4 regions of the Bradyrhizobium sp. CAR08 genome follow, and region 1 is predicted to be linked to each of the others. Evidence: predicted binding sites of a transcription regulator. Region 1 holds the regulator's gene; each other region holds the start of a gene.
The links. The regulator PhoB, encoded in region 1, activates phosphate uptake and scavenging genes when phosphate is short. The targets are predictions, from matches to a motif close to TGTCATNNANCTGTCAT.

Region 1 (7,690 bases):
CACAGGCGCGCGGCGAGCTTTTCGCCGTCCGGGCTCTGGAACAGATTCGACATGTGCCAGAGCTTGGTGGCCTGCTCCTGCAACGCCGCGACCAGCGCCGGATGGGCATGGCCGAGCGCATTCACCGCCACCCCGGAGGTGAAATCGAGATAGCGCTCGCCATTGGTCGCGATCAGCCAGCAGCCTTCGCCACGCTCGAAACCAAGGTCGGACCTGGCGAAAACGGGGAGCAAATGCGGCGCTGCGCTGTTAGTCATGATGGTCACTTGAATGTTGCGGACGGAGTGAGCGTGCATTGCGCAACGCACCATCGACCGGCCCGGAAAACGAAACGTGCCGCCTCTTGAGGGCGGCACGTGCGACTATCTTAGGCCTGGTGAAACGGGTGTCAATGCCGCCCGGAAAGCCTCGCGAAACGCTGAATCCGTAGTCTTGCGGTGCCGATTTTGCGGGATTTGGCCACGGAACATGTGGAAGCGAGTCGGCGGACTCTTGCGCGGGAGTCACGCCATATTGTAGCGTTTGGATTGTCAGATACGACATCTCGTGCAGTGGTTCTGATCTTTAAGTCCTTATGTACCGGCGTAAACGTTCGGGCGTTCAAGACGCGCCCGGCGAGCCTTAAGGGATTCTGGCGGCACGGGTTTTTGAAGGCTTAGGCATTCGCTGCGAGGCCCCAGGATGGCTGGCGCGCAGCGAGGGAAAGGGTGCAATGACGGTTTTGACCTGGTCCGATGATCGCGTCGAGCAGCTGAAAAAGCTCTGGGAGGCCGGACTTTCGGCCAGCCAGATCGCGGCGGAGCTCGGCAATGTGACCCGCAATGCCGTGATCGGCAAAGTGCACAGGCTCGGCCTTTCGGGCCGCGCCAAGAGCCCATCATCGGCAGCGCCGCGGCCGCGCAAGGCGCGCCCCGCGCAGCACATGATGCGGGTGAGCCGCCCGATCTCGCGCGGCAACACCGCGCTGGCGCAGGCCTTCGAGGTGGAGGCTGAGCCGGATCCGGTCACCTATGACAACGTGGTGCCGATGAGCCAGCGGCTGTCGCTGCTGGAATTGAACGAGGCGACCTGCCACTGGCCGGTCGGCGATCCCTCGAGCCCGGACTTCTTCTTCTGCGGTGGAAGGGCGCTGTCCGGACTGCCCTATTGCGCCCAGCACTCGCGCGTTGCGTACCAGCCGGCGTCGGATCGGCGCCGCGCACCGGTGAAGCCGGGTCCGCGGTAATCACGGCAAGTCGTCGCGCGAAGACGATTCAACAATTTCAGCGTCGTCCCGGCCTAGTGCGCAATTGCGCACGGGGGGCCGGGACCCATACTCCGAGCACGCAATAATCGTGCGGAAGGGGTCACTCCGAGTCTTCGCCAAACCACGTTCGGTGGTTATGGGCCCGGATCAGCGCTCGCTTCGCTCGCTTGTCCGGGACGACGGCTGAGAATGCAGGGACAACTCGCCAACAAACAAGCCTGCAACCCTACACCTGCTCCGCCTTGGCAAACCGATCATCCAGCGCGTAGCCGGCGCCGCGGACGGTGCGGATCGGGTCCTGCTCGCGGCCGAGATTGAGCAGCTTGCGCAGGCGGCCGATATGCACGTCGACGGTGCGCTCGTCGATATAGATGTCGCGACCCCAGACGCTGTCGAGCAGTTGCTCGCGCGAGAACACGCGCCCCGGATGCTCCAGGAAGAACTCCAGCAGGCGATATTCGGTCGGACCGAGATCGATCGGCCGGCCCGAGCGCGCCACGCGGCGCTTGTCGCGGTCGAGCTCGATGTCGCCAAAAGCAAGCACCGTCGCGAGCCGCTCCGGGCTTGCGCGCCGCAGCAGGCCTTTCACGCGCGCCAGCAGCTCCGGCACCGAGAACGGCTTGACGATGTAATCGTCGGCGCCGGTCGCAAGACCCCGCACCCGCTCGCTCTCCTCGCCGCGCGCGGTGAGCATGATGATCGGGAGCTGCTTGGTCTCGGGACGGGTGCGAAGCCGCCGGCACAATTCGATGCCTGACAGGCCCGGCAGCATCCAGTCGAGCACGATCAGATCGGGGATGTGCTCCTTGAGGCGGGTGTCGGCGTCGTCGCCGCGCATCACCGTCTCGACGTCATAGCCGTCGCCTTCGAGGTTGTAGCGGAGAAGCTCGGTCAGGGCTTCCTCGTCCTCAACCACCATAATGCGTGCGCCCATCGGGTCGTCGCTCCCTAAGTCTTCAGGTGTTCGGTACCGTGTTGGCGAAGGTCGTCATGTCGCCCTTCGGCCGCTTGTCGGTGATGGCCTGGCCCTCGATCATGTAGAACACGGTCTCGGCGATGTTGGTGGCGTGGTCGCCGATCCGCTCGATGTTCTTGGCGCAGAACATCAGATGGATGCAGAACGAGATGTTGCGCGGATCCTCCATCATGTAGGTGAGGAGCTCGCGGAACAGCGAGGTGCAGATGGCGTCGACCTCCTCGTCGCCCTTCCAGACCGCCATCGCCGCCGGCAGATCATGCGCGGCATAGGCGTCCAGCACCGACTTGACCTGCTGCTGCACGAGGTCGGTCATGTGCTCGAGGCCGCGGAACAGCTTGAGCGGATGGAAGTCCGTCTCCAGCGCCGCGACGCGCTTGCCCATGTTCTTGGCGAGGTCGCCGATGCGCTCGAGATCGGTCGCGACGCGCATGGCGCCGACGATCTCGCGCAGATCGACCGCCATCGGCTGGCGGCGGGCGATGGTGAGCACCGCACGCTCCTCGATGCGCTTCTGCAGCGCGTCGAGCTCGGTGTCGATGGCGACGACGCGCTGGCCGAGCGGGACGTCGCGGCGGATCAGCGCGTCGACGGACTCGACGATCATGCGCTCGGCGATGCCGCCCATCTCGGCGACCAGGCGAGTGAGTTCCTGGAGGTCGGTGTCGAAAGCCTTTGCGGTATGTTCAGAACCCATGTCGCGTCTCCTAGCCGAACCGGCCGGTGATGTAATCCTGCGTGCGCCGATCTGACGGCGACGTGAAGATCTTGCTGGTGTCGTCGAACTCTATCAGCTCGCCGAGATACATGAAGGCGGTCTTGTCGGAGACGCGCGCCGCCTGTTGCATGTTGTGGGTGACGATAGCGATCGTGTAATCCTCGGACAGCTCCTGGATCAGCTCCTCGACCTTGGCGGTCGAGATCGGGTCGAGCGCCGAACAGGGTTCGTCGAACAGGATCACCTCGGGCCGCACCGCGACGGTGCGGGCGATGCAGAGGCGCTGCTGCTGGCCGCCGGAGAGCGACAGGCCGGAGGCGTTGAGCTTGTCCTTGACCTCGTTCCACAGCGCGCCGCCGCGCAGCGCCTTCTCGACGCGGCCGTCCATCTCGGACTTCGAGATCTTCTCATAGAGACGGATGCCGAACGCGATGTTCTCGTAGATCGTCATCGGGAACGGCGTCGGCTTCTGGAACACCATGCCGACGCGGGCGCGCAGCAAATTGAGGTCCAGCCTGGGGTCGAGGATGTTGGTCTGATCGAGCATCAGCTGACCGGTGGCGCGCTGGCCGGGATAGAGGTCGTACATCCGGTTGAAGATGCGCAGCAGGGTCGACTTGCCGCAGCCCGACGGTCCGATGAACGCCGTAACGCGGTTGGCGCCGAGCGTCAGGTTGATGTTCTTCAGCGCATGGTGCTCGCCGTAATAGAAGTTCAGGTTACGCACGGTCACCTTCGGGGGCGCCTCGGGCAGCACCGCCGCGTGCGGCAGTCCACCGGACGCGCTCATCGACACGGAAAGATCACTCATTTTGCGGTCCTCTCGGCGCCAAGGATGCGCGCGAAAATATTAAGGGCAAGAACGGTCAGGGTGATGAGCAGCGCCCCGCTCCAGGCCAACTGCTTCCAATAGGCATAGGGGCTCTGCACGAAGTTGTTGATGGTCACAGGCAGGTTCGCCATCGTCTTGTTCAGGCCGAGGCTGAAGAACTGGTTCGATAGCGCGGTGAACAGCAGCGGCGCGGTTTCACCGGCGACGCGAGCGGTCGCGAGCAGCACGCCGGTGATGAGACCCGATCGGGCAGCCCGATAAGCGATCCGCTTGATCACCAGCGAACGCGGCAGGCCGAGCGCCGAGGCCGCCTCGCGCAACGCGTTCGGCACCAGCAGCAGCATGTCCTCGGTCGTGCGCAGCACCACCGGGATCACGATGACCGCGAGGGCGAGCGAGCCTGCGATCGCCGAGAAGCCGCGCATCGGCACCACCACGGCGCCGTAGATGAACAGGCCGATGATGATCGAGGGCGCCGAGAGCAGGATGTCGTTGATGAAGCGGATCACCGAGGTCAGCCGGTCGTTGCGGCCGTATTCGGCGAGATAGGTGCCGGCGAACATGCCGAGCGGCGCGCCGATGCCGACGCCGATCACGGTCATGATCAGCGAGCCGACGATGGCGTTGAGCAGACCGCCCTCGTTCGATCCCGGTGGCGGCGTGTTCTCGGTGAACAGCTGGACATTGAGTCCCGCCAGCCCGTTGTAGAGCAGCGTGATCAGGATCAGCGCGAGCCAGGTGACGCCGAAGGCGGTTGCGGCGATGCAGAGCCCGCGGACGACGATGTCCTTGCGGCGTCGGCGTGAATAGATCGGATTCATGGCGCTAATTCCCCGCCTTCTTTTCCAGCCGCATCAGCATCAGCCGCGCCGCTGCGAGCACGAAGAAGGTCAGAACGAACAGCAGGAGGCCGAGCAGGATCAGGCCGGATTGGTGCAGGCCGTCGCTCTCGGCGAACTCGGATGCGATCGCCGCCGAGATCGTGGTGCCCGGCGCAAAGATCGATGACGAGATCCGGAACGAGTTGCCGATGATGAAGGTCACCGCCATGGTCTCGCCGAGCGCGCGGCCCAGCGCCAGCATGATGCCGCCGATGACGCCGACCCGGGTGTAGGGGATCACCACGCTGCGGACGACTTCCCATGTGGTGCAGCCGACGCCGTAGGCGGCTTCCTTCAGGACCGGAGGCACCGTCTTGAACACGTCGACCGAGATCGAGGTGATGAAGGGCAGCACCATGATGGCAAGGATCAGCGCGGCATTGAACAGGCTGAGATAGGACGGGGGACCTGCGAAGATCGCGCCCAGCACGGGAACGCCGTCGAAGATCTTGATCATGAAGGGCTGGAACGTGTTGGCCAGGAACGGACCCAACACGAAGAAGCCCCACATGCCGTAGATGATCGAGGGAATACCGGCGAGCAGCTCGATTGCCATGCCGATCGGGCGGCGCAGCCATTGCGGGCAGAGCTCGGTGAGGAAGATCGCAATGCCGAGACCCACGGGAATGGCGATCAGCATCGCGATGAAGGAGGTGACGAGCGTGCCGTACATCGGCCCGAGCGCGCCGAGCACCGGCGGATCTGCGGAGGGCGCCCAGCGCTGCGTCCACAGGAAGGAGACGCCGTATTCTTTCATCGCCGGGAAAGCGCCGACGATCAGCGAAATGATGATGCCGCCGAGGATCAGAAGCACCGAGATCGCGGAGAGCCGCGTAATCCAGTAGAAGGTAACGTCGCCGAGCTTGAACGCGCTCAAGGCCTTGGCGCGGTCATACGGTCCGGCGTCGTCGATTACATCGCTCTGAACGGCCATCTCTGCCACGCCGATCCCCTGTACCAAATAGTATACGTTTTTTGTTGGTCCGTGCCCCGGATGCAGCGCAGCGCATCCGGGGGCACGAGCGTCGCGAACCTAGCTCTTGATGTCGGCAGCCCAGGTCTTCTCGATCAGCTGAACGACCGGATCCGGCATCGGGATGTAGTCGAGCTCTTCAGCCGCCTTGCCGCCGCTCTTGAAGGCCCAGCGGAAGAACTTGATGGCTTCCTGCGAGGCCGCCTTGTCGGTGGCGTCCTTGTGCATGAGGATGAAGGTCGCCGCCGTGATCGGCCAGGATTTCTCGCCGGGCTGGTCGGTCAGGATGACGTAGTAGCCGGGAGCCTTGGCCCAGTCGGCGTTGGAGGCGGCCGCCTGGAAGGCTTCGACGGTGGGCTGCACAGGCTTGCCGGCCTTGTTGATGAGACCGGTGTAGGTCAGCTTGTTCTGCTTGGCATAGGCGTACTCGACATAGCCAATCGAGTTCTTGGTCTGGCTGATGTTGCCGGACACGCCTTCATTGCCCTTGGCGCCGACGCCGACCGGCCACTCGACCGCGGTACCCTCACCGACCTTGCTCTTCCAATCCGCGCTGGCCTTGGCGAGGTAGTTGGTGAAGTTGAAGGTGGTGCCCGAACCGTCCGAACGGCGGACCACGGTGATGGCCTCCGAGGGCAGCTTCACGTTCGGGTTGAGCTTCTTGATCGCGGCGTCGTCCCATTTGGTGATCTTGCCGAGATAGATGCTGGCCAGCGTCTCGCCGTCGAACACCAGTTCACCGGGCTTCACGCCCTCGATGTTGACGACGGGCACGATGGCACCCATCACCATCGGCCACTGGACGAGGCCGTCCTTCTCGAGCTGCTCGGCCTTGAGCGGCGCATCGCTGGCGCCGAAGGTCACGGTCTTGGCCTGGATCTGCTTAATGCCGCCGCCGGAGCCGATCGACTGGTAGTTCAGACCGTTGCCGGTCTCCTTCTTGTAGGCGTCGGCCCATTTGGAATAGATCGGGAACGGGAACGTCGCGCCGGCTCCGGTGATGTCGGCAGCAAAGGCCGCCGTCGTCGATGCGGCGACCATGCCAGCAGCGACGAGTGTTTTGAGGAAATTCATGCTGGTCTCCATACAGGGGAGCGAAGCGCCATCCGCGCCCGATCGCGCTCCCCGTGCCGCCCCTTTAGGAGCGGACAGCTGAGCTTTTACGAAGGTTTGGTGACAGTCGGATGACAGTGTTAAGCAGCTGAAATCGCTGGAATTTAGCTCAGAGCCGCAGGCTTGCCCTGGGGAAAACAGGCGGTGAAAGTGGCGCCCTGTTTGGGCACGCTTTCGATCAAAAGCCGGCCGCGATGACGGTTAAGAATATGTTTCACCAGCGACAATCCCAGGCCGGTGCCGCCCTGCGAGCGGCTGTCGCCGACATCGACCCGGTAGAAGCGCTCGGTCAGCCGCGGCAGGTGCTCCGGCGCGATGCCGGGGCCGAAATCCCGGACCAGCACCCGGATTTCCTGAGTTCCATCAGGGGCCGCGCCTGATATCAGCGACACGATAATGCGTCCACCGGAGGCGCCGTATTTGAGCGCGTTCTCGATCAAATTCTCGAACAGGCGGAGCAACTCCTCGCGGTCCCCCGCGATCAGCACCGGGGTCTCGGGCAGCTGGGTCTCGACCTCGACCTGGCGTTCCCGCGCCAGCGGTTCGAGCCCATCGGCGACCTGCAAGATGATCGGCAGCAGGTCGACCAGGGTGTCGGGCCGCACATGGGCCGACAGCTCCACCCGCGACAGCGACAAGAGATCGTCGATCAGGCGCGCCATCCGGGTGGCCTGGTTGTGCATGATGCCGAGGAAGCGCTCGCGCGCCTTGGGATCCTCCTTGGCTTGGCCCTGGAGCGTGTCGATGAAGCCGGACAGCGCGGCCAGCGGCGTGCGCAGCTCGTGGCTGGCATTGGCGACGAAATCGGCCCGCATTTCCTCGACCCGGCGCAGCGGCGTCTGGTCGTGAAAGGTCATCAGCATGCATTTGTCGGCGCCGCCAAAGGTGGTCGGCACCGGCACCGGCGTGATGGTCAGCTCCATCCAGCGGTCGACCGGGACATGGTCGAGA
Region 2 (7,690 bases), on a different contig from region 1:
TGCTCCGACCTGGAGGGCGGAACAGCGGAAGCGGGCCGGCTGAGGCCCGCGCGTTCGATACGTGGAAATCTTTTGTCCGGAGCCTGGATCGCGTCGGCCCAAGCAGGGACCGAGAGTATCGACCTCAAAGAGCGGGAGCGGGCGCTTCCTCCAATGACGGCAGCGGCTTAACCCCGCGACCGGCCCGCTCGGACGGCCTCGATAATGTCGATGGCGGCCCGGACGCCGCCTTCTATATCCAGTTGGGAGTTATCTAGCAAGTAAGCATCCGGGGCCGGCTTCAGGGGCGCGATCGCCCGGTTCTTGTCGCGTTCGTCGCGCTGGATGATATCGGCGAGCACGGCCGCCTCGTCGGCCTCCTCGCCCCGCGCCTTGGCCTCCATGGTCCGGCGGCGGGCACGGACCTTGGGGTCGGCGACGACGAAGATCTTCACGTCGGCATGGGGGCAGATCACGGTTCCAATATCCCGCCCATCGAGCACGGCGCCGGGCGGATCGGCGGCGAATTGCCGCTGAAAGTTGATGAGGGCCTCGCGCACCTTGGGGATCGCCGAGACGATCGAGGCGCCCTCGCCGGCCTTCTGGGTCTTCAGGGCGGGATTGCCGAACTTTTCGGGATCGAGTTCCAGCGCCGCAGCGACCGCCGCCGCCTCGTCCCGGAGATCATGACCGGACTGCATGAGGGAATAGGCCACCGCGCGATAGATCACGCCGGTATCAAGGTGACGGTAGCCGTAATGGTGGGCAAGGCGCTTGCCGAGGGTGCCCTTGCCCGACGCCGCGGGCCCGTCGATGGCAATGATCATGAAAAATCGGCCCCAAGCGAACGCATCATCGGGATGAAATCCGGAAAACTGGTGGCGATGAAGGCGGTGTCATCGACGGTTACCGGCTGATCGGAGGCGCAGCCCATCACCAGCGCGGACATCGCGATGCGATGATCCATGTGGGTGGCCACGACGCCGCCGCCGGGAACGTGGCCGTGGCCTTCGACGATCAAATCGTCGCCGGAGATCTCGACCTTGACACCGTTGACGCGGAGCATGGCGGCGGTTGCCTCCAAACGGTCGGATTCCTTGACGCGCAGCTCCTGCAGGCCGCGCATGATGGTCGTGCCCTCGGCGAAGGCGGCCGCCACCGCAAGCACCAGATATTCGTCGATCATCGACGGTGCGCGCTCCGGCGGCACTTCGACACCGCGCAGTTTCGAGGCGCGCACCCGCAGCTTTGCCATCGGCTCGCCGGCGTCGCCGCGAACTTCGCTTTCCTCGATCGAGGCCCCCATTTCGCGCAGCGTGGTGAAAAGACCGGTCCGCAGCGGATTGGTCATGACATCGGACAGGACGATCTCGGAGCCTTCGACGATCAGCGCAGCAACGATGGGGAACGCCGCCGACGAGGGATCGGCGGGCACGACGACATTGGCGCCATGCAGCTCAGGCTGCCCCACGAGCGTGATACGGCGGCCGTGCTGACCTTCCTGCACCGAGGTGATCTCGGCGCCGAAATGCTTGAGCATCAGCTCGGTGTGGTCGCGACTGGCCTCGGTCTCGATGACGGTCGTGGTGCCCGGCGCGGCCAGGCCCGCGAGCAGGACGGCGGATTTGATCTGGGCGGAGGCGACAGGCGTCTTGTAGGTGATCGGCAGCGGATCGCGCGCACCCTGGACGGTCAGCGGCAGACGGCCGCCCTCGCCGCCGGAGACGACCTTCGCACCCATCTTTTCCAGCGGATTCAGGATCCGGCGCATGGGCCGGCTGCGCAGCGAGGCATCGCCGTCGAAAACCGCAGAGATCGGGCAGCCGGCGACGGCGCCCATGACGAGCCGGCAGCCGGTGCCGGAATTGCCGAAATCCAGCGGCGCTTTGGGCTCCGCAAAGCCTGCGACACCCACGCCGTTCACCTTCCAGGCGAAATCTCCGGTGCGCTCGACCGCGGCGCCGAGCGCCTGCATCGATTTGGCGGTGTTAAGGACGTCCTCGCCCTCCAGGAGGCCCGAAATCCGTGTCTCTCCGACCGCGAGCGCGCCGAGGATGAGGGCACGGTGGGAGATCGACTTGTCTCCGGGCACCCTTACTTTCCCGGTCAGGGGACCGCTGGCGCGCGACTGGAGCGGCGTCGGCTTGTCGGAATCGGTCAAGTTTGTGTCCTTGGTAGGCCCGAAACGTCCCTGTGGGACTCGCGGGGCAGGTACCACATGGTCTCCCCGCCGTCACGGGCATGTCGTTCTCCCGCAATGCGCTATTGACAGCGGGCCGCCAACTAGCCAAGTGAAGCACCGCTTTTCAGACATTTCCAGGATTCCTCTGCCGTGGCCAAGTCCGAACTCGGAACTAAACGTATTTGCCCGACCACGGGCAAAAAGTTCTATGACCTCAACAAGAATCCGGTGATCTCGCCCTATACCGGTGAAGTCGTGCCGATCGCGCCCATCGCGCCGGCTCGCGCACCCCGCGGTGCCGAAGCCCGTCACGCAGCCGCTGCCGCCGACGCCACGCCAGAGCCGGCGGAGGTCGAGGAGGTCTCGCTCGAGGAGGCCGATGCCGAGGAGAACACCGGCAAGGTCAAGGCCGTCGTGCCCGAATCCGAGGACGACATCGAAGTCGATGAAACTATCGAGGACGATGACGACGATGATTCGACCTTTATCGCCGACGACGAAGAAGGCGATGAGGACGTCACCGACATCATTGGTGATGTCGGCGGTGACGAAGAGACTTGAGATAATTCCAGAACTGTGGTTCTGGGTCTTTCCCGACGCGTCGCCCAAGGCGCGTCGGACGGTTAAGGGGCCATAGCTCAGCTGGGAGAGCGCTTGCATGGCATGCAAGAGGTCGGCGGTTCGATCCCGCCTGGCTCCACCAGCCTTCGCTGGCTTCGCCAGCTACGGCTCGGCAAGCCAGCTCCGCTCCAATGTAGCGAAGCTAGCGAAGGCTGCCGCGGCGTAGCCCGAAGGGCGAAGCCGGGCTTCAGCAGATCAAAAGCGGATGTAAGCTCTCCCTCGACAACTGGGGAGTGTGCTGTGAAGTACGTCTACATCCTTGAAAGCCTTAATTCGCTCCACTTCTACGTCGGGATTACCGAAGATCTGCGCGCCCGACTGACAAAGCACAATGCTGGTGAGGTGCCCCACACCTCGAAATACGGACCTTGGCGGATCAAGACTTACGTCGCGTTCAGCAACGAGAAGCAGGCCGTAGCATTCGAGAAGTACCTGAAGTCAGCGTCCGGTCGCGCCTTCGCCAAGAAACGGCTCTAACCCTACTCCCCGATCACCGCATTCAACCGATCGCGCAACGCCACAATCTCGTCCTTCATCGCGACAAGTTCCGAGACCGAGCAGTCCGATGCCGCCAGGATCGATTGCGGCACGGCCCGCGCCTTGTCCTTCAGGGCCTGGCCCTGCGCGGTCAACGCGATCAGCACCTGACGTTCGTCCTCGCTGGAGCGCGTGCGCTTGACGAGGTGGGCCGCCTCGAGCCGCTTGAGCAGCGGTGTCAGCGTGCCCGAATCCAGGTGCAGCTTTTCGCCGATGCTCTTGACCGGCACGTCGTCGCGCTCCCACAGCACCAGCATCACCAGATATTGCGGATAGGTCAGGCCGAGCCGGTCCAGCAGCGGCTTGTAGACGCGGTTGAAGGCATGCGCGGCGGAATAGACCGCGAAGCAGATCTGGTTGTCGAGGCGCAGCGGCGCGTCCGCTGCCGAATGTTTCCGGGGCATCGAGAATCTCACAGGACTTGCTCCATTCTGGGGCCGGCCGTCGCTACATTCAATTGCGAACAATTAAATGTGAGACGCTATAATTTCAATTGCGCGCAATCTAATTGCCTGCGATAAAGATGGCGCCCCCACCCCGAAAACACAGGGAGACAAAAATGTCAGTGAACGTCCTCTACAAGACCAGCGCAAAGGCCACCGGCGGCCGCGACGGCCATGCCGCGACCCTCGACGGCGCGCTCGACGTCAAGCTCACCACGCCGAAGGAGCTCGGCGGCGGAGGCGGCGCCGGCAACAATCCCGAGCAGCTGTTTGCTGCGGGCTATGCCGCCTGCTTCATCGGCGCGATGAAGTTCGTGTCCTCGCAGGGCGGCCCCAAGGTTCCGGCCGACGCCTCCGTGACTTCGACCGTCGGCATCGGCCCGCGCGCGGCCGGCGGCTTCGGTCTCGACATCGACCTTGCCGTCTCGCTGCCAGGCCTCGCCCGCGCGGAAGCCGAGGCGCTGGTCGAGAAGGCGCACCAGGTGTGTCCGTATTCCAACGCGACGCGCGGCAATGTCGACGTCCGCCTGACGGTGGTCTGACCGGTTTCGGTGAAGCGGCTGGCCCGGGATACCCCCGGGCCGGCCGCCTCCCTTGATTTGCCATCTCGCGGGATTGCGGCGAGCGGCCTGCATGACGCCCTACGCGCGAAGCCATTGCCGGCTCGGACGAACCTCGTTAGGCCTGTGATCAATACCGACACAGGGGACGCGAAGGCATGACTGAAGCCGCCAGTTCTGGAGCTGCCATGGGTGCAATGAGCGGCCTGCGCGTCATCGATCTGACGCGCGTGCTCGGCGGCCCCTATTGCACCCAGATCCTCGCCGACCATGGCGCCGACGTGATCAAGGTCGAGCCGCCCGCAGGCGACGAGGTACGCGACTGGGGCCCTCCCTTCCACGAGGAAGACGCGGCCTATTTCATCGGCATCAACCGCAACAAGCGCTCGATCGGCCTCGACCTCGCCTCCGAGGGCGGCCGGACCGTGCTGCTCAAGATGCTGGAGAGCGCCGACGTCCTGATCGAGAACTTCAAGCCGGGCACGCTGGAGAAATGGGGCATCGGCAACGAGGTGTTGCGGGAAAAATTCCCGCGCCTCGTGCATTGCCGGATCTGCGGCTTCGGCGCCGACGGGCCGCGCGGCGGCAATCCCGGCTATGACGCCATCATCCAGGCCATGACCGGCATGATCGCGGCGACCGGCTCGCCCGAGAGCGGACCGATGCGGATCGGCGTGCCGCTGGTCGACATCGGCACCGGCCTCTATGCGGCGATCGGCATCTTGATGGCGCTGTCGGAGCGGCAGCGCTCGGGCCAGGGCCAGTTCCTGGAGACCACGCTGTACGAGACCGGTCTCGCCATCATGCATCCGCACACCGCGAATTATTTCATGCATGGCAAGCCGCCGTCGCTCACCGGCAACGAGCATCCCAACCTCGTGCCCTATGCGATCTTCCCGACCAAGACCGACGACATCTTCATCGGCGTCGGCAATGACGGCACCTTCCGCAAGCTCGCCAAGGAGATCGGCAAGCCCGAGCTCGGCACCGATCCGCGCTTTGCGCGCAACAAGGATCGCATCGGCAATCGCGAGGCGCTGCGGGCCGAGCTTGCCGCCGTGTTCAGCCAGCACGAGGCCGAGCCGCTGTGCAATCGCCTGCTCGCCGCGGGCCTGCCCGCCGGCCCCGTGCAGAAGATCGACCAGGCATTGACCAACCCGCACACGATCGCGCGCGGCGATATTATCGAGAAGGATTGGTACAAGGGCGTGGCGTCGCCGATCCGGCTCGACCGCAGCAAGCCGAGCCTGCGGCGCCTGCCGCCGAAATTCAGCGAGCACGCCGCCGAGGTGCTGGGCGAATTCGGCTACTCCAGGTCCGAGATCGACGCGATGGTCGAGCAGGGCACTGTCTGCGGCCCCGAGCGCAAGCGCTAGCGCCCTCGCCTTCCACATCCCACGGCAATGCCGCAGTGCGGTGCGGGCGCTCTGTGCACCGCGAACGGAGGACGCTGCGCGCGCGGCATTCGCCTATTTGACGGCTTCCCTTTTCCAGCGCTTGCCGCTTTCGTTTCGGCCGCTTACACAGTCATGTGAACGTCATATGGCGCTGCTAGCGCAAGCGATCATTTTTGACGGCCCAAGGGAGGTTTACTTGATGGCTCTTCGACATTTTGGAGCGGCTGCCGCTATTGCACTCACGATTGGACTGTCGGCCTCGCCGGCCTTGGCCGTGACCGAAATCCAGTGGTGGCACGCGATGACCGGCGCCAACAACGACGTCATCGTCAAGCTCGCCACCGACTTCAACGCGTCGCAGAGCGACTACAAGGTGATCCCGACCTACAAGGGCAACTATCCCGATACGATGAACGCCGGCATCGCGGCGTTCCGCGCCGGCAACGCCCCGCACATCATGCAGGTGTTCGAAGTCGGCACCGCGACCATGATGGCCGCGACCGGCGCCGTGAAGCCCGTCTACAAGCTGATGGCCGACGCCGGCGAGAAGTTCGACCCCAAGATCTACCTGCCCGCCATCACCGGTTATTATTCGACGTCGAAGGGCGAGATGCTGTCCTTCCCTTTCAACTCGTCCTCGACCGTGATGTGGGTGAACCTCGACGAGCTGAAGAAGGCGAACGTAGAGATCCCGAAGACCTGGCCCGAAACGTTCGAGGCCGCCAAGAAGCTGAAGGCTGCCGGTCATGACACCTGCGGCTTCTCGGGCTCCTGGATCACCTGGGTCAATCTCGAGCAGCTCTCGGCGTGGCACAACGTGCCGCTCGCCAGCAAGGCCAACGGCCTCGACGGCTTCGACACCGTGCTCGAGTTCAACGGACCGCTTCAGGTCAAGCATCTCGAAACCCTGGTCGAGCTGCAGAAGACCAAGACCTATGACTACGCCGGCCGCACCAACACCGGCGAAGGCCGCTTCACTTCGGGCGAGTGCCCGATCTACCTGACCTCGTCGGCCTTCTTCGGCAACGTCAAGGCGCAGGCCAAGTTCAACTTCACCGCCGTGCCGATGCCGTATTATCCCGACGTCAAGGGCGCACCGCAGAACTCGATCATCGGCGGCGCTTCGCTGTGGGTGATGGGCGGCAAGTCGGCCGAGGAATACAAGGGCGTCGCGAAATTCCTGACCTTCCTCTCCGACACCGATCGCCAGGTCTACATCCACAAGGCCTCCGGCTACCTGCCGATCACCAAGGCGGCCTACGCCAAGGCGAAGGAAGAAGGCTTCTACAAGGATCAGCCCTATCTCGAGACCCCGCTGCTCGAGCTGACCAACAAGGAGCCGACCGAGAATTCGCGCGGTCTGCGCCTCGGCAACATGGTGCAGCTGCGTGACGTCTGGTCGGAAGAGATTGAGCAGGCGCTGGCCGGCAAGAAGACCGCCAAGCAGGCGCTCGATGCCGCCGTCGAGCGCGGCAACACGATGCTGCGGCAGTTCGAAAAGACCGCCGTCAAGTGAGGCAATGAGCGGCAGGCCGCGACCCGGCCTGCCGCTCTGCTGGCATCATGCAAAAGCAAGCCATCTTCCAGTCAAGACTGTTACCGTACGCGCTGGTTGCGCCGCAGCTCGCGATCGTCCTGATTTTCTTCTATTGGCCGGCCCTGCAGGCGGTGATCCAGTCCTTCCTGCTCCAGGATGCGTTCGGTCTGTCGACCACCTTTGTCTGGTTCGAGAATTACGTCGAGCTGTTCAAGGACGCAGCCTATTTCGAGGCGATCGTCCGGACCTTCTTGTTCTCGTTCGCCATTGCCGTCTCGTCGCTGTCCTTTGCGCTGCTGCTCGCCGTGATGGCGGACAAGCCGCTGCGTGGCTCGATGCTCTACCGCACGCTCCTGATCTGGCCCTATGCGGTGGCACCGCCCGTGGTCGGCGTGCTCTGGATCTTCATGCTGCATCCCTCGCTCGGCGTGCTC
Region 3 (7,690 bases), on a different contig from region 1:
ACGGCTCCAGACAGGATTCGGAGCCGCTTGCGCGCCACCGCCTGGCGATAGGCGGCGTTGAGCACGGCGAGCTGTTGCTCGGGGAGGATCGAAACCGCGACGGTCATCTTGGCCAGGAAAATGGTCAATCAAAGAGAAAGAGCCGGGTCCATCGACCCGGCTCCAGTGGCATCGTCCCGAAACTCAGGACGCCTTCTTCTTACGCAGCGCATCGACGAACTTGATCAGCTCGATCGTGCCATCCCAATCCTTGGTGGTCGCGGGATGAAAACCCTTCTTCTGGCCGTCCTGGAGGCGATCGAACGCAGCCTTGTCCTTGGCCGGCGCGTCGAAGAACGCCTTGGCGATGGCGGCCTTGGCCTCTTCCGGCAGGTCAGAATTGTAGGCATAGGGGCCGTTGATGATCGGCGCCGACTTGTGGATGATGCGGAAATCATCCTTCTTCATCGCCGAGCCATCGGCATTCTTCAGCATGCCCTTGGTCAGCATCTGCGCTAATGTCGAGTCGTTGTCGCTGGTCCACTGGTTGGCCGCGACGTCGACCGTGCCCTGCGCCAGCGCCAGGATCGCGTTCTCGTGGCTTCCGGTGAAGACGACCTTGCTGAAATAGGTGTCGGCGTCCGCGATGCCCATCTTGTCGAGCTCGAAGCGCGGCACGTTGTTGCCGGAGGTCGAGTTCGGATCGACCAGGCCGAGGTTCTTGCCCTTGAGCTGATCGATGCTCTTGTAGGGGCTGCTCGCCTTGACGAAGAACACCGAGTAATAACCGGTGGAGCCGTCGGAGTTGATGTCGTTGGCGAAGGCGTCGGTCTTGACGCCGGTCAGGCGGGCGCGGGCGAACGACGCCGAGCCGTAGCTCGCGATGTGAATGTTGCCGGCACGCTGGCCTTCGATGACGGCAGCGTAGTCGTTGGCGATGCGCAGCGTGACTTTCACGCCCAATTCCCTGGAGAGATAGCTCATGAACGGCGCCCAGCGCTCGGTCACGCCCGAGGCGTTTTCCGCCGGAATGACCGCGAAGGTCAGCTCGGGATATTTGGCTTTCCAGTCTTCGGCGGAGGCCGAAGTCGTCAACGCGAGCGCGGCGGCGCCGGCGAGAATCAATCTGCGAGTAATCATGATAGCCTCTTCATTGGTTGAGGTCGGTTGACGCAAAATTGGTAAGTCCTGATGCGGCGCAGCTCAGGCGGCGGCCGCCGTTCCAAGCGCCGGAATGCCCTGTCGCACTGGTGCAGGCGTGCCGCCCATGACTTCGGCGGCTTCGAGATCGTAGAGCTCGCGCGCAACGTGCTCGGTCAACTCGGCCGGCGCGCCGTCGAACACCACGCGACCCTGCGCCATGCCGATCAGGCGGTCGCAATAGCTGCGCGCCAGGTCGAGCGAATGCAGATTGCAGAGCACGGTGATGCCGAAGTGCTTGTTGATGCGCAGCAGCGCATCCATCACGATCTTGGTGTTGCGCGGATCGAGCGAGGCGATCGGCTCGTCGGCGAGGATGATGTCGGGCTGCTGCACCAGCGCGCGGGCGATCGCGACACGCTGCTGCTGGCCGCCGGAGAGCTGGTCGGCGCGCTGGGCTGCGAGTGGGGCGATGTCGAACTGCTCGAGCGCGGACATCGCCAGCGCCTTGTCCTGCTCGGGCCAGCTCTGCGACAGCGAGCGCCAGGCCGGCATCATCGCGAGCCGTCCCATAAGAACGTTGGTGAGAGCATCGAGCCGGCCGACCAGATTGAACTGCTGAAAGATCATCGCCGAGCGCGCCCGCCACTGCCGCAGCTCCTTGCCGCGTAGCGCGGTGACGTCGAGACCGTCGAACAGGATGCGACCCTGCGAAGGGGTCGCGAGACGGTTGATGGTCCGCAGCAGGGTCGACTTGCCGGCGCCGGACCGTCCGATCACGCCGACGAAGCCGCCGGGAGAGACTTGAAACGAGGCGTCGTCCACCGCGGCTTTCACGCCGAAGCGACACGTCAGACCTTCAACCACCAGCATGCAGGGCTCCAGAGTAGCTGGGACCCACCGCTAACGCCGGCGCTTGACACTTGTGTGACACGGACGTTGCGATGCGGCGATCCTACACACCTCATCCCCTGTTCATCCCCTGTCATCGCGCCGTCATGACATTGTCATCAAGCCGCTCGAAGAGAAACACTCGCCCTCTCGTTCGGATACAACATGGCCGCCAAAGCTCTTTCGCTCCAGCCGACTGTCGATTCCTCGGCGAAGCTGCACGACACCAGGCTTGGGGCCTACACAGAGGTCGGCGCCCGCACGATGCTGCACGAAGTGACGATGGGCGATTACTCCTATGTCGTGAACGACGCCCAGATCACCTACACCACCATCGGAAAATTCTGCTCGATCGCGGCGATGACGCGGATCAATCCGGGCAATCACCCGATGCACCGCGCCACGCAGGCGCATTTCACCTATCGTTCGAGCGCCTATTTCGAAGGCGAGAGCGACGACACCGAGTTCTTCGACTGGCGGCGCCAGCATCACGTCCATATCGGCCATGACGTCTGGATCGGCCATGGCGCGATCGTGCTGCCGGGCCGCAACGTCGGCACCGGCGCGGTGATCGCGGCCGGCGCCATCGTCACCAAGGACGTGCCGGCCTACACCATCGTTGCCGGCAATCCGGCGCGCATCGTTCGCCGGCGGTTCTCGGAAGAGGTTGCGGGGCGGCTTGCGAGGCTCGCTTGGTGGGACTGGGATCACGACAAGTTGCGTGAAGCCCTGCCCAATTTCCGCAAGCTCGGGATTGAGGATTTCCTCACGGCATACGAAGCAGGGGCACCCTCTTCTGCCAGCAAACGAAGCGCGGTCGCGTGACAGACATATTCCTCGAGGGCGGGCGGGCCCTGATCGGCTCCGAGTTCGCCGAAACGTCGCTTCTCGTGTCCGGAACGGACATCGCAGAGATCAATGCCTCGCGCAGCCGGGCGCGGCTGGCGATCAAGGCGCGCGATCTGCTGGTCCTGCCGGGCATCGTCGATCTGCATGGCGATGCCTTCGAGCGACAGATGATGCCGCGCGCCGGGGTCGATTTCCCGATCGACGTCGCGCTCGCCGACAGCGACCGCCAGGCGATCAGCAACGGCATCACCACGGTTTTTCACGCCACGACCTGTTCGTGGGAGCCGGGCCTGCGCAGCGCCGGCAATGCGCGCAGCCTGATGGAGGCGATCGAACGGCAGCGCCCGCAATTCGCCGCCGACACCCGCTTTCACCTGCGCCACGAGACCTACAATCTCGACGCCGAAACCGAGATCAGCCAATGGCTCACTGAGGGCCGCGTCGACCTGTTCGCCTTCAACGACCACATGGACGGCACGGTTGGGGACATGGCCAAGCCGCGCAAGCGCAATCGCATGGTGGAGCGCACCGGCCTGTCGAGCGAGGAATTCGACCGGCTGGTCGGACACATAATGTCCCGCGCCGCGGATGTGCCGGCTTCCGTGTCACGGCTGGCCGCGACGGCCCGCGCCGCCGACGTGCGGATGCTCTCGCACGATGATGCGACGCCGGCGATGCGCGAAGGCTTTCGCGCCATGGGCGTGGCGATTGCGGAGTTTCCGATCAACGAGGAGACAGCGCGGGCGGCAGCAAGCCACGGTGACGCCATCGTCTACGGCGCGCCGAACGTCGTGCGCGGAGGCAGCCACACGGGCTGGACCAGGGCATCCGACATGATCGCCAAAGGGCTCTGCTCGGTGCTGGCCTCGGACTACTACTATCCCGCGCAGCTGCTCGCTGCGTTCCGGCTCGCCGCCGATGGCGTGCTGCCGCTGACCGAGGCCTGGAATCTGGTCTCCGCCGCGCCCGCGCGCGCGACCGGTCTTGCAGATCGCGGCGTGCTCGCGGAAGGCCGGCGCGCGGACATTCTGCTGGTCGACGACAGCATGCCGCTGCGGCCGCGGCTGATCGCCGTGATATCAGGCGGCAAGCTCGTGCATCTCACCGAGGCGACGCGGTTGCTTGGCATGCCAGCTACCCCGCGCCAAGCTGTCGCCGCGGCATAAACCCGCTATGCTCGGACGATGACGAGTTTCCCCCGCTACGCGATCTATTTTGCCGCAGGCAGCGACAGCGCGCTCACCCGCTTCGGCGCGGAGTTGCTCGGCTACGATGCCTATACCGGCAACGAGCTGCCGTTTCCCGCCGACGCATCGCGTCTCGCGCCGGACTGGCGTGATGTCACCGCCGATCCCCGCAAATACGGCTTTCACGCCACGCTGAAGGCGCCGATGGCGCTGGCGTCCGACAGGCGCGAGGTCGAGCTTGTTGCGGCCTGCGCGACATTCGCCGGCAGGGCACGCGCAATTCCGGTGATCCGCCCGGTCGTCGATTCCATCAGCGGCTTCATCGCCGTCATTCCCGGGGAGCCGGTCGGCGAACTCCAGCAGCTCGCCGCCGATTGCGCGCGCGACTTCGACTCCTTCCGCGCGCCGCTGAGCGCGGAAGACCGTGCGCGGCGCAAGCCGGAGAAGCTGAGCGAACGGCAGCGCCACTATCTCGACCGCTGGGGCTATCCTTACGTGATGGAGGAATTCCGTTTCCACATGACGTTGACGGGCCGGCTCGACGTGGAGCGGCGCGGGCCGATTCTGGAAATGCTGCAGGGAAGGTTTGCTGCGCTCGGCCTCAAGACGCTTGCGATCGATCGCGTCGCGCTGTTCAAACAGGACCACGCCAAGGCTCGCTTCCGCATCATCGGCGAGTGGGCTTTGACCCAGTAAGTGTCAGTGCCAGCTCGCGAGATTGAAGCCGAAGGCCACAACGCCAACCAGAATGAGGCTGGTGGCCCAGATTACATCCAGATTGAACCAGCTTCGCGAGACGAACCTCAATCCCAGATGGCGGTAGACCAGCCACGCCAGACATCCGCCGGCGCTGACCATGGCAGCGACGTGCACCAAAGACACCAGAACCGCCATCCCGAGACTCGCCTTCATCAGCGCGCCGGCGGCCTCATGGCCGGCATCGAGTTCGAAGGCCTGGCAGAGCCCGAGATAGATCGGCACGAGCATCAAGGCGGCGCCGTGAGCAATGGCAACGGCAAATGACCAGAGCGCCAATTGCGTCGGCGGAATTCGTGCCAGCGCGCGCGGATGGCGCCGCTCGACCAGCCGATAGACGCCGAAGCCGATGACGAAAAGGCTCGCGCCGAGCTGGATCGAACGCTGCCACTCGGCCAGCACGAGCAGGAACGCGAATGGCAGCAGCACGAGAAGCGTTGCCAGGAGATGTCCGGCGGCCAGAGCCCACAACGCACGAAAGAGCGCGCGCGGGCTCTTGTCCATGAGCCCGGCCGAAACGGCGAGCGGCCAGCCCATTCCCGGATTGACCCCGTGATAGAGACCGCTCGCAACAAGAGCGAGCCACAGCCAGCCGAGGCTCGCGTGTGCCCAATCTAGGCCGACGGGTAGCAAAAGGAGTCCGTCGAACAATCACCGCCCTCCAGCCTGATCTGGTGCGCACGATATCCGTCGGGGAAGCTCACGAAGTAGTTCTTGTCGAGTTCAAGGCCGCCATTGCGACCGACATTGGCCATGACTTCCACACCCGGAACGCCATCGGGATAGAACTGGTCATCCCAGGTGGAATAGAGCGAATTGGTCCAGTACACGCGCCAGCCGTCGCGGCTGATCTCGACCATCTGCGGGCCGGCCGCAAATGCCTTGCCGTTCGGATGGGGGGTGCGGCGCGCGATGCCGCCGATGTGAACCGAGCCCGCAAGCTTCGGCTTTCGCGGATCACTCACGTCGTACTGGCGCATTTCACCCGTGCCCCAGCACGAGACATAGAGAAAACGATCATCCATCGACAGGTCGATGTCGGTCACCAGCGGCGGCACGGCGCCAAAGCCCTGAAGCAGCGGCGGGAGCTTCTCCTTTGGCGCAGGCTCGGGCGGGATCGTCGCCGTCTTCTCCGCATGGAATTTTCCGCCTTCGCGCCACCAGGTCCAGATCGAGGCTTCGAGATTCGTGGTGTCGACCACAACGCCTACAAAGCCGTATTCGCGAACCGGATCGTGCGCCGGCCGTACCTCCAGCGCCATCTGATGATTGGCGCCGAGGTCGATGGTCTGCACGTTGCGACGGGCGCGGAGATCCCAGAAGTGGAGACGATGGCCATATTTGTTCGCCAGCAAATCTTCCGGGACGATCCCGTTCTCGAACTGCGGCGGCAATGCCCATTCGCTCGTCACCATGTAGTCGCGCGGCAGGTTCCACCAGAAATCATAGTGCAACGTCTGCGGGCCGCGGTCGATCTCCCATCGTCCAAGGACCTCGAACGTCTCGCAATCCATGATGAAGACGCCTGGAGGCCCGTTGGTGCCGTCCTTGCCGCCGCCGCCCAGCGTGCTCACATAGATGCCGTCCGGCCCGCAATGGATGGTATGTGGCCGCGAATAGCCGGTCTTTTTGAAGACTTCCTCGGGCTCGATGATCTTGTGGATTTTGGCTTTGGTCGGATCGGGCTTGGTATCGATGATGTAAATCCGCGACGAGCGCAGCCCGGGGATGATGAGATAGCGCCGCTCGATGAAGGCATGCCCAGTGAGCGGCGACAAGGCGGAGGAGCAGGCATTCCAGCCGAAGTGATGAAACTCATCGCCCTTGTTGGGCATCGTCACGGTGTGGACGATCTGGCTGTAGGTCGGCGATCCCGGCTTGGCGTCGATCACCGCGAGAGAATCCGGTTTCGAGAAATCCGGACTGAGCAGCAACGTGTAGGCAAAGTTCTCCGCAGGAGCTTCCATCGCAAGCTTGGGCGATGCGTGAAAGGTGGGATCCGGCCTCATCGTCATGGCACTGCCTCCCTGTTTCGTTGGTTCGCACCAACCTGGTTCGGAATAGCGGCATAATGAAGAGCTGTTGCGCGATGTCTTGAGTTGCTCCGCGGGCCAGGTTGGCGAGCGTACAATATGTCATCGCCGGGCTGCGGGAAACCGCCCGAACCGCGTTAATTCGACGCCTTCAGCCAGATGGAAGCTGGCGGGATCAGGCCAGGGTGCGCACCTCACACTCAGCGTCGTCCCGGCCTTCGCCGGGACGACAGCGTTGCGCTACTTCCCCCACCTCAACGCCAGCGCATCGCGCTCCTTGGCCAACTCCAGCAGCCCGGCCCGCGTCGCCGGGTGCAACGGCTGGAGCGGATGCCGCACCGTGTCCGACTTGATCACGCCGCCGGCCTGCATCATCGCCTTGCAGGCGATCAGGCCGCATTGGCGGTTTTCGTAGTTGATCAGCGGCAGCCAGCGTTCGTAGGCGGCTTTGGCCTCTTCACGCTTGCCGGCGAAATAGGGATCGACGATCTGGCGGATGCCGTCGGGATAGCCGCCGCCGGTCATCGCGCCGGTGGCGCCGGCATCGAGATCGGCGAGCAGCGTGATCGCTTCCTCGCCGTCCCAGGGACCCTCGATATCGCTGCCGCCGGCGTCGATCAGGCTGCGCAGCTTTGCAGCCGCGCCCGGCACCTCGATCTTGAAATAACGGATGTTGGCGAAATCGCGCGCCAGCCGCGCGAGCAGCTCAACCGACAGGGGGGTGCCGGCGACAGGCGCATCCTGGATCATGATCGGAATCTTGATCGCGCCCGACAGCACCTTGAAGAATTCGACGACGCCTTTTTCGGGCACGCGGAAGGTGGCGCCGTGATAGGGCGGCATCACCATGACCAT
Region 4 (7,690 bases), on a different contig from region 1:
CGGCATCGGATTCCTGCCGACGGTTTCGATCGCGCTCGGCGCCCCGCTGGTTGCCGTCGATCTCGGCGTCAGCCACCACGCCGATCTCTGGCTCACCTATCATAAGGAGTTCCGCGCCTCCGAGCGCCACAAGATCGTGGTCGATTGGCTGAAGAAAATCTTCGATCCCAAGATCCATCCCTGTTTCCGCGACGAGTTCATCCACCCGAACGCGCTGGCGCCGATGATGACGGCCGCGCGCGCGGCCTTTGGATTGACGGGTTATGTCGCGGCAATGCCGACTTAAAGCTCGAGCATGATGTTTTCGTAAAACCGCTTCGCAGTTTTCCGGGATCCTCCTCTGGGCCGACGCGGGCAGGCTTCGCTTCACCACCGATATTCGAAGCCGACCGTGCCCTGGTGCGACGTCAGCTCGTTGCGGAACTTGCCGTCGTAGTTGACGTAGAGCCGCGCCGTGTTGGTCAGGCTGAGCGAGGCCGAGGCGCCTGCATCCGTACCGTAGCGGCTCTCGCCGATGCCGGGCACGACGATGCTCTGGGTCCCGAGGCTGACCTGCACCGATCCCAGGTTCTGATAGAAATTGTCGACGAACTTGCCGTAGGCGGACAGGTCCAGGATCTTCTGGTCGAAGATGAAGTAGCGCCCGATCTCGGCTCCGATCATGACGCGCGCGCGCGAGAGCGCCGTCGAGCCGACATTGAGTGGATCGAGGCCGCCAACCTCCTGGAACGCGACGCTGGTGGCGCGGACATATTCCAGTGCGCCCTTGGGCACGATGCGCATGTGGTCCTTGGTCCAGTAATAGCTGATCTCGGTCAGCGCGCCGTCGATTGCGGCGCGATAACCCGCGGTCGCAAGTCCCAGGCCAGTATCCCGGCTGGAGCGGACCTTGCCGAAGCCGTGCACCACCGCGAAGGCCCAGGTCCAGGGGCCCTTGTCGACCGAGCCGCTGAAGCCGAGTTGCGTCAGATCCAGCGTGGCGGACTGAAGTGCGAGCGGCACGTCGATATCGGTGTGGCTCTGGTCGACGGAGAAGCCGAGATTGACACCCGGCGCGAGCCGCGCGCCAAAGCCTGCGACACCGCCAAACGTCTTGCGCTTGTCGCCGACAAAGTCTCCTTGCGCATCCGTCCGGACCGAGATGCCATAACCCTCGAACCAGGTGCGGTAGCGCGGGTCTTCCGTGCTCGCCGACGCGCCGCCGCCGCCGGGATTGGTCCGAAACGCCCGGTTGACGCCGCCAGATGCCTGGTTTCCGAGCCGCTCCAGGAAATTCGAGCCGAGATTGAGCGAGCTGTTGCCGGCCGACTGGTCGTAATTGGTCGCGGTCGGCATCGGAATTGGCATCGGAATCGGCGTCGGTGACGGCGTGGGTGTCGGGTTCGGCGTGGGCGTGGGACTCTGCGCAAAGCCTGATGTCGTCGACAGTACCATGATGAGAGCAAACGCCACGGCAGCCGCGATCCAGCGGACGCGGTTCAGCCTGATCGCCTGCCGTGTCTCTGAGGGCTGCGAAATGCAGCACATGGCGACAAATCCTGAAGCAAAGGGCGGCGCGCAAAAAAGCAACAGGAGCGGCGCACGCGTGCCGCGATTTGTGCCGAACTGTTACTGAGGGTCAACCGGCTGGCGCGTCCCGGCAAAGGCATTGCTTCCGATTGTGGTTCCGCGGCCACAGGTCGCAAATTGCGGACGGGCACTCGGGTCGAAGTCTTGAAATTCGCGCGCGGCTTGCTAACGGGCGATTTTCATGTTGCAATATCAGACACAATCGGAATTGGCCGCTCGACTGTGCGTTTCGCGACATTGAGACTCAAGACTCGAACAGACTACCGGAAGCCCGTTTGTGGCGTGGCACGCGAAAAGCGGCCGCGTCGTTTTTGTATCTAGCGGAGGAGACTGAGGATGCCGCAAAAGGGCACCGTCAAATGGTTCAACCCGACCAAGGGCTATGGGTTCATCAAGCCGAACGGCAGTGACAAGGACGTCTTCGTCCACATCTCCGCCGTCGAGCGCGCCGGACTCTCGACCCTCAATGAAAATCAGGTGGTTGAATACGATCTCGTGGAGAACCGCGGCAAGGCATCCGCGGAGAACCTCAAGGTTTCCTGATTTCTCTCGCGGTCTGCGCAAGAGATCATGACGTTGCCCCCGGCTCTGCCGGGGGTTTTTGTTTGGAATGAGAAGTATTCCGAGTGCGACGGCGCTTCACCGCACCAACGGCGAAACCAGAAAATTCTCCGACGGCCCGCTGCCCGCGGTCTTGCACACATCGCCCTCGATCTGGACCTTGCCGGTCGCGAGCAGGCTCAGTGCTGCGGGATAGATGCGGTGCTCGACTTCAAGGATACGCTCCGACAGCGTGTCCGCCGTGTCGTGGTCGCTGACGGGAACCGCGCCCTGCATCACGATTGGGCCGGCGTCGGTCTCGGGGATCACGAAGTGCACCGTCGCGCCGGACAGCTTGACGCCGGCGCGCAAGGCCTGGCCGTGCGGGTCGAGACCGGGGAAGGACGGCAGCAGCGAGGGATGAATGTTGAGCATCCGCCCGTACCACGCCTTGGTGAATTCGGCCGTGAACAGGCGCATGAAGCCGCCGAGGCAAATCAGCTCGATGCCGTGCTGATCGAGTGCTGCTTGCAGCACCTTCTCGAAGCCGGCGCGGTCCTTGCCGAACGGCTTGCTTTCGATCACCAGCGTCTTCACGCCGCTCGCTTTGGCCCTTTCCAGCCCCAGCGCATCGGCCTTGTTCGAGATGACGAGCGAAATCTCCGCCGGAAAATCCGGCGCGGCCGCGCCCTTGATCAGCGCAGCCATGTTGGAGCCACGGCCGGAAATCAGGATGGCGACGCGGCGTTTCATTACAGCGCCGGTCATTACAGCGCCAGGTCGAGATGGCCGTTATAGACGACGCGGTGCTCGCCCTCGGCCAGGATCACGCTACCGAGCTGTGCCACGGTCTCACCGGCGTCAGTGAAGATCTCCACGACCTCTTCGACCTTGTCCGGCTCGACAATCGCGATCATGCCGATCCCACAATTGAAGGTCCGCAGCATTTCGAGCTCGGCGATGCCGGCCTGCGCGGCCAGCCATTTGAACACCGGCAGCACTGGCAGGCGCGCCAGATCGATACCGACGCCGAGATGCTTCGGCAGCACGCGCGGAATGTTGTCGGTGAAGCCGCCGCCGGTGATGTGGGCAAGCCCCTTCACCGCGCCGGTCTCGCGGATCGCGCGCAGGCAGGATTTGACGTAGAGACGCGTCGGCGTCAGCAACGCGCCGCCCAGCGTCATGACGGGCGCAAACGGCGCCTGCGCCCCGAAGCCGAGGCCGGATTGTTCCACGATCTTGCGCACCAGCGAGAAACCGTTGGAGTGCACGCCCGACGAAGCGAGCCCGATCACGGCATCGCCGGCGGCGATGTCCTTGCGCGGCAAGAGCGTGCCCCGCTCCGCGGCGCCGACGGCAAAGCCGCCGAGGTCGTAGTCGCCGTCTTTGTAGAGGCCGGGCATCTCGGCCGTCTCGCCACCGATCAGGGCGCAGCCGGATTCGCGGCAGCCTTCGGCGACACCGGCGACGATCGACGCGGTCGCCTCCGGATCGAGCTTCCCGCAGGCAAAATAGTCGAGGAAGAACAGCGGCTCGGCGCCCTGCACCACGAGGTCGTTGACACTCATGGCGACGAGGTCGATGCCGATCCCGCCATGCAGGCCGGTCTCGATCGCGATCTTGACCTTGGTGCCGACGCCATCGGTCGCGGCCACCAGGATGGGATCCTTGAAACCGGCCGCCTTGAGATCGAACAGGCCGCCGAATCCGCCGATTTCGGCGTCGGCGCCGGGCCGTGCGGTGGCGCGCACCATCGGCTTGATCAGGTCGACCAAGCGGTTGCCCGCATCGATATCGACGCCTGAATCGGCGTAAGTGAGGCCGTTTTTGCGGTCGGTCATGCCCGATTTCCAGTGGGTTTGCGGCTGGTTACGTCGAATTCCGGGGACGCGCAATGGCTCGCATGGCGCGCCGCCGTATACTATGTAGAGATATCAACCGGTTCAGCCTCCAAAGGGCCGAATTCGAGGTCAGGCCGGGTGCCGGGAAGCGCCGTGTGAGTATACCGAACATCATTACTTTGGGCCGCATCATGCTGGTCCCGATCATCGTCTGGGCCATCGTGTCGAGCCAAATGGAGGTGGCGTTCGCCGTATTCCTGATCGCCGGTATCAGCGACGCGGTCGACGGCTTCCTTGCCAAGCGCTTCAACATGACGAGCGAGCTCGGCGCCTTGCTCGACCCGCTCGCCGACAAGGCGCTGCTGGTCTCGATCTACATGGCGCTCGGCATCTGGGGCGCGATTCCGCGCTGGATCGTCATCCTGGTGGTCTCGCGCGACATCATGATCGTCGCCGCCGTGATCATATCGTGGCTGTTCGACCGACCTGTGGAGATGAAGCCCTCAAAGGTATCCAAGCTCAACACTGTGGCCCAAGTGGCGTTCGCGGCGCTGGTGCTGGCCGCCCTCGCCTTCGGCTTCAAACCCGGTCCTTATGATATAATCCTGATGGGCCTCGTCACGGTCTTCACGCTCTCCTCCGTGTCGCTCTATCTTGTCGAATGGTTGCGGCACATGAGCACGATCGAGGCCAAGTGAGTTGGGAGCGGCCCCGTAAAAGGCCAACTCCCGCTCGATTAGGTCGCATCTCGTCAAACGAAGCCGGCACGCCGGCACGGAGCAAAGCAAGCGTGCCAAGCCGCGTTCATCCCCGACAGTTGGCGTTTTCGCTTCCGCATGCGGAGAGCCTGAGCCGGGACAATTTCCTCGAAGGCCCCGTCAACGCCGCCGGTCTTGCCCTCATCGACGCCTGGCCGGAATGGCCGAACCGAATCATGTGGCTGGCCGGCCCGGAAGGAAGCGGCAAGAGCCATCTCGCCGCGATCTGGGCCGAGGCTTCAGGCGCCCGCTCGACCACGGCCAATGGGCTGACCGCCGAGGCCGTCCCGGCTGCGCTCGCCACCGGCGCGCTGGTGGTCGAGGATCCCAAAGCCAGGGAATTCGACGAGCGCGCCCTGTTCCATCTGATGAATCTGGCCCGCGAGGACGGCGCCTACGTCCTCTTCACCGGACGCGAGGTGCCCGCGTCTCTCGAGATCGAGCTCGCCGACCTGCGCTCGCGGCTCCGCGCCGTCCCCGTTGTCTCGCTGCTGCCGCCCGACGACCAGCTCTTCCGCGGCCTGATCGTCAAGTTCTGCGCCGACCGCCAGCTCGCGGTGGACGAGAGCGTGGTCAGCTACCTCGCCACTCGCCTGGAGCGGTCCTCGGCCGCCGCCCGACGGGCTGTGGACCTGCTGGACAGCGAGGCCTTGCGCCTCGGCCGCCCCGTCACCCGGGCCCTGGCGGCCGAGCTGCTCCGGGATGTCTGACCAAGGCGGGTTGACGCGGCCGGGCGGCGGAACATCAATGTCATCGAAACGTCATCGCTCTAACACATGCTCCCGCGGGTTTTGCGCGTAAGTCGCAAATTGGGGCGAACTGGATGGACCGACTTCTGATGGATTCTGCGCAAGCTGTTGAAGTTAAAGAAAAAGCCCCGGAAGCCGAAGGCCCGCCGGCGATCGCATCGAGCCCCGAGCGGTTCATCAATCGCGAGCTTTCCTGGCTGCACTTCAACCGCCGCGTCCTGGAGGAATCGGTCAATCCCAGCCACCCCATGCTGGAGAGGGTGCGATTCCTGTCGATTTCAGCGAATAACCTCGACGAGTTCTTCATGGTCCGCGTCGCCGGCATCAAGGCCCAGGTGCGCGAGGGTATTGCTGAGCGCAGCCCCGACGGTCTGACCCCGTCCGAGCAGCTCGCGCTCATCAACCGGACCGTCTCGCAGCTTGCCTCCGACCAGCAGGCAATCTGGCGCGACCTGCGCGGCACGCTCGCCGACGAGGGTATCGTGCTGGTCGAGGGCAAGGAGGTCACCAAGGCGGAACGAACCTGGGTCGAGGACTACTTCCTCAGCAACGTGTTCCCGCTGCTGACGCCGCTCGCGATCGACCCGGCCCACCCCTTCCCGTTCATTCCGAGCCTCGGCTTCACCATCGCGCTCCAGCTCACGCGCGCCGCCGACGGCAAGCAGATGAACGCGCTGATCCGCATGCCCGGCAAGATCGACCGCTTCATCCGTCTGCCGGCTGACGGCAAGGTCGTCCGGCTGATCTCGCTGGAGCAGGCCACCGCGCTGTTCATCAACCGCCTGTTCCCCGGCTACAATCTTCACGGCCAGGGCGCCTTCCGCGTCCTCCGCGACTCCGAACTCGAAATCGAGGAAGAGGCCGAGGATCTCGTCCGCCTGTTCGAGACCGCGCTGAAGCGCCGCCGCCGCGGTTCGGTGATCCGACTCGAGATCGACGCCAAGATGCCGGAGCAGCTGCGCAGTTTCGTGCAGCACGCGCTGTCGACCGCCGACGACGAGGTGTTCCTGGTCGATGGCGTGCTCGCCATGAACGAGCTCTCGCAGCTCACCCGCCTTGACCGGCCCGATCTCGAATTCACCCCTTACGTGCCGCGCCATCCCGAGCGCGTGCGCGAGCAAGGCGGCGACATCTTCGCTGCGATCCGGCAGAAGGACCTCGTCGTCCATCACCCCTACGAATCCTTCGACGTCGTGGTGCAGTTTCTCCAGCAGGCGACGCGCGACCCCGACGTCGTCGCCATCAAGCAGACGCTCTACCGCACCTCCAGCAACTCGCCGATCGTGCGCGCGCTCGTGGAAGCCGCCGAAGCCGGCAAATCCGTCACCGCGCTGATCGAGCTGAAGGCCCGCTTCGACGAGGAGGCCAACATCCGCTGGGCGCGCGACCTCGAACGCGCCGGCGTGCAGGTCGTCTACGGCTTCCTCGAACTGAAGACCCACGCGAAACTCTCGATGGTGGTGCGGCGCGAGGGCGGCAGCCTCACGACCTACGTCCACACCGGCACCGGCAATTACCACCCGGTGACCGCGCGCATCTACACCGACCTCTCCTACTTCACCTCGGAGCCGACCATCGGCCGCGACGCCGCGCGCGTGTTCAACTTCATCACCGGCTACGCTGCGCCGAGCGATCTGGAAAAGATGGCGGTGTCTCCGCTGACCTTGCGCAAGCGCATCATCGAGCACATCCAGGGCGAGACCGCGCATGCGCGGCACGGCCGGCCTGCTGCGATCTGGATGAAAATGAACGCGCTGGTCGACCCCGATATCATCGACGCGCTCTACGAGGCCTCCCAGGCCGGCGTGCAGGTCGAGCTCGTGGTGCGCGGTATCTGCTGCCTCAGACCCGGTATTCCCGGCCTGTCGGAGAACATCCGCGTCAAGTCGATCATCGGACGATTCCTCGAACACGGCCGAATTTACTGCTTCGGCATGGGCCAGGGCCTGCCGAGCGCGAAAGCGGCTGTATATATCTCCTCAGCCGACATGATGCCGCGCAACCTCGACCGCCGCGTCGAGGTGCTGTGTCCGCTGCAGAATCCCACGGTGCATCAGCAGGTTCTCGAACAGATCATGGTCGCGAATCTCAAGGACAATGAACAGAGCTGGCAATTGTTGCCGGACGGGTCCTCAACGCGTATGAAGACCGCGAAGGGCGAGGAGCCTTTCAACGTCCACAACTACTTCATGACAAATCCGAGTCTGTCTGGCCGTGGTAAGTCGCTCAAGGA

Region 2: the regulator PhoB is predicted to act here: its motif matches at 5,848-5,864, upstream of ugpB (sn-glycerol-3-phosphate ABC transporter substrate-binding protein UgpB).
Region 3: the regulator PhoB is predicted to act here: its motif matches at 2,103-2,119, upstream of phnC (phosphonate ABC transporter ATP-binding protein).
Region 4: the regulator PhoB is predicted to act here: its motif matches at 5,457-5,473, upstream of ACIPUD_RS05730 (RNA degradosome polyphosphate kinase).

Annotation. Positions count from the first base shown of each region.
Region 1 covers NZ_JBIXJX010000010.1:229,826-237,515, forward strand. Annotated here, with positions in the region: gene ACIPUD_RS22295 (aspartate aminotransferase family protein) at 1-257, opposite strand, end outside; gene ACIPUD_RS22300 (GcrA family cell cycle regulator) at 713-1,225, shown strand; gene phoB (phosphate regulon transcriptional regulator PhoB) at 1,473-2,180, opposite strand; gene phoU (phosphate signaling complex protein PhoU) at 2,203-2,919, opposite strand; gene pstB (phosphate ABC transporter ATP-binding protein PstB) at 2,930-3,751, opposite strand; gene pstA (phosphate ABC transporter permease PstA) at 3,748-4,593, opposite strand; gene pstC (phosphate ABC transporter permease subunit PstC) at 4,598-5,587, opposite strand; gene pstS (phosphate ABC transporter substrate-binding protein PstS) at 5,687-6,700, opposite strand; gene ACIPUD_RS22335 (ATP-binding protein) at 6,844-7,690, opposite strand, start outside.
Region 2 covers NZ_JBIXJX010000003.1:221,984-229,673, reverse strand. Annotated here, with positions in the region: gene cmk ((d)CMP kinase) at 168-806, opposite strand; gene aroA (3-phosphoshikimate 1-carboxyvinyltransferase) at 803-2,140, opposite strand; gene ACIPUD_RS08570 (TIGR02300 family protein) at 2,312-2,722, shown strand; tRNA gene ACIPUD_RS08565 (tRNA-Ala) at 2,789-2,864, shown strand; gene ACIPUD_RS08560 (GIY-YIG nuclease family protein) at 3,023-3,259, shown strand; gene ACIPUD_RS08555 (MarR family winged helix-turn-helix transcriptional regulator) at 3,262-3,723, opposite strand; gene ACIPUD_RS08550 (organic hydroperoxide resistance protein) at 3,879-4,304, shown strand; gene ACIPUD_RS08545 (CaiB/BaiF CoA transferase family protein) at 4,481-5,698, shown strand; gene ugpB (sn-glycerol-3-phosphate ABC transporter substrate-binding protein UgpB) at 5,919-7,235, shown strand; gene ugpA (sn-glycerol-3-phosphate ABC transporter permease UgpA) at 7,283-7,690, shown strand, end outside.
Region 3 covers NZ_JBIXJX010000019.1:63,443-71,132, forward strand. Annotated here, with positions in the region: gene phnE (phosphonate ABC transporter, permease protein PhnE) at 1-107, opposite strand, end outside; gene phnD (phosphonate ABC transporter substrate-binding protein) at 184-1,119, opposite strand; gene phnC (phosphonate ABC transporter ATP-binding protein) at 1,183-1,992, opposite strand; gene ACIPUD_RS31660 (chloramphenicol acetyltransferase) at 2,176-2,835, shown strand; gene ACIPUD_RS31665 (alpha-D-ribose 1-methylphosphonate 5-triphosphate diphosphatase) at 2,832-4,025, shown strand; gene ACIPUD_RS31670 (DUF1045 domain-containing protein) at 4,044-4,742, shown strand; gene ACIPUD_RS31675 (hypothetical protein) at 4,746-5,339, opposite strand; gene ACIPUD_RS31680 (selenium-binding protein SBP56-related protein) at 5,417-6,817, opposite strand; gene ACIPUD_RS31685 (dihydrodipicolinate synthase family protein) at 7,076-7,690, opposite strand, start outside.
Region 4 covers NZ_JBIXJX010000002.1:422,338-430,027, reverse strand. Annotated here, with positions in the region: gene ACIPUD_RS05765 (LysR family transcriptional regulator) at 1-286, shown strand, start outside; gene ACIPUD_RS05760 (autotransporter outer membrane beta-barrel domain-containing protein) at 367-1,527, opposite strand; gene ACIPUD_RS05755 (cold-shock protein) at 1,906-2,112, shown strand; gene purN (phosphoribosylglycinamide formyltransferase) at 2,209-2,862, opposite strand; gene purM (phosphoribosylformylglycinamidine cyclo-ligase) at 2,877-3,950, opposite strand; gene ACIPUD_RS05740 (CDP-alcohol phosphatidyltransferase family protein) at 4,106-4,648, shown strand; gene ACIPUD_RS05735 (DnaA ATPase domain-containing protein) at 4,741-5,418, shown strand; gene ACIPUD_RS05730 (RNA degradosome polyphosphate kinase) at 5,547-7,690, shown strand, end outside.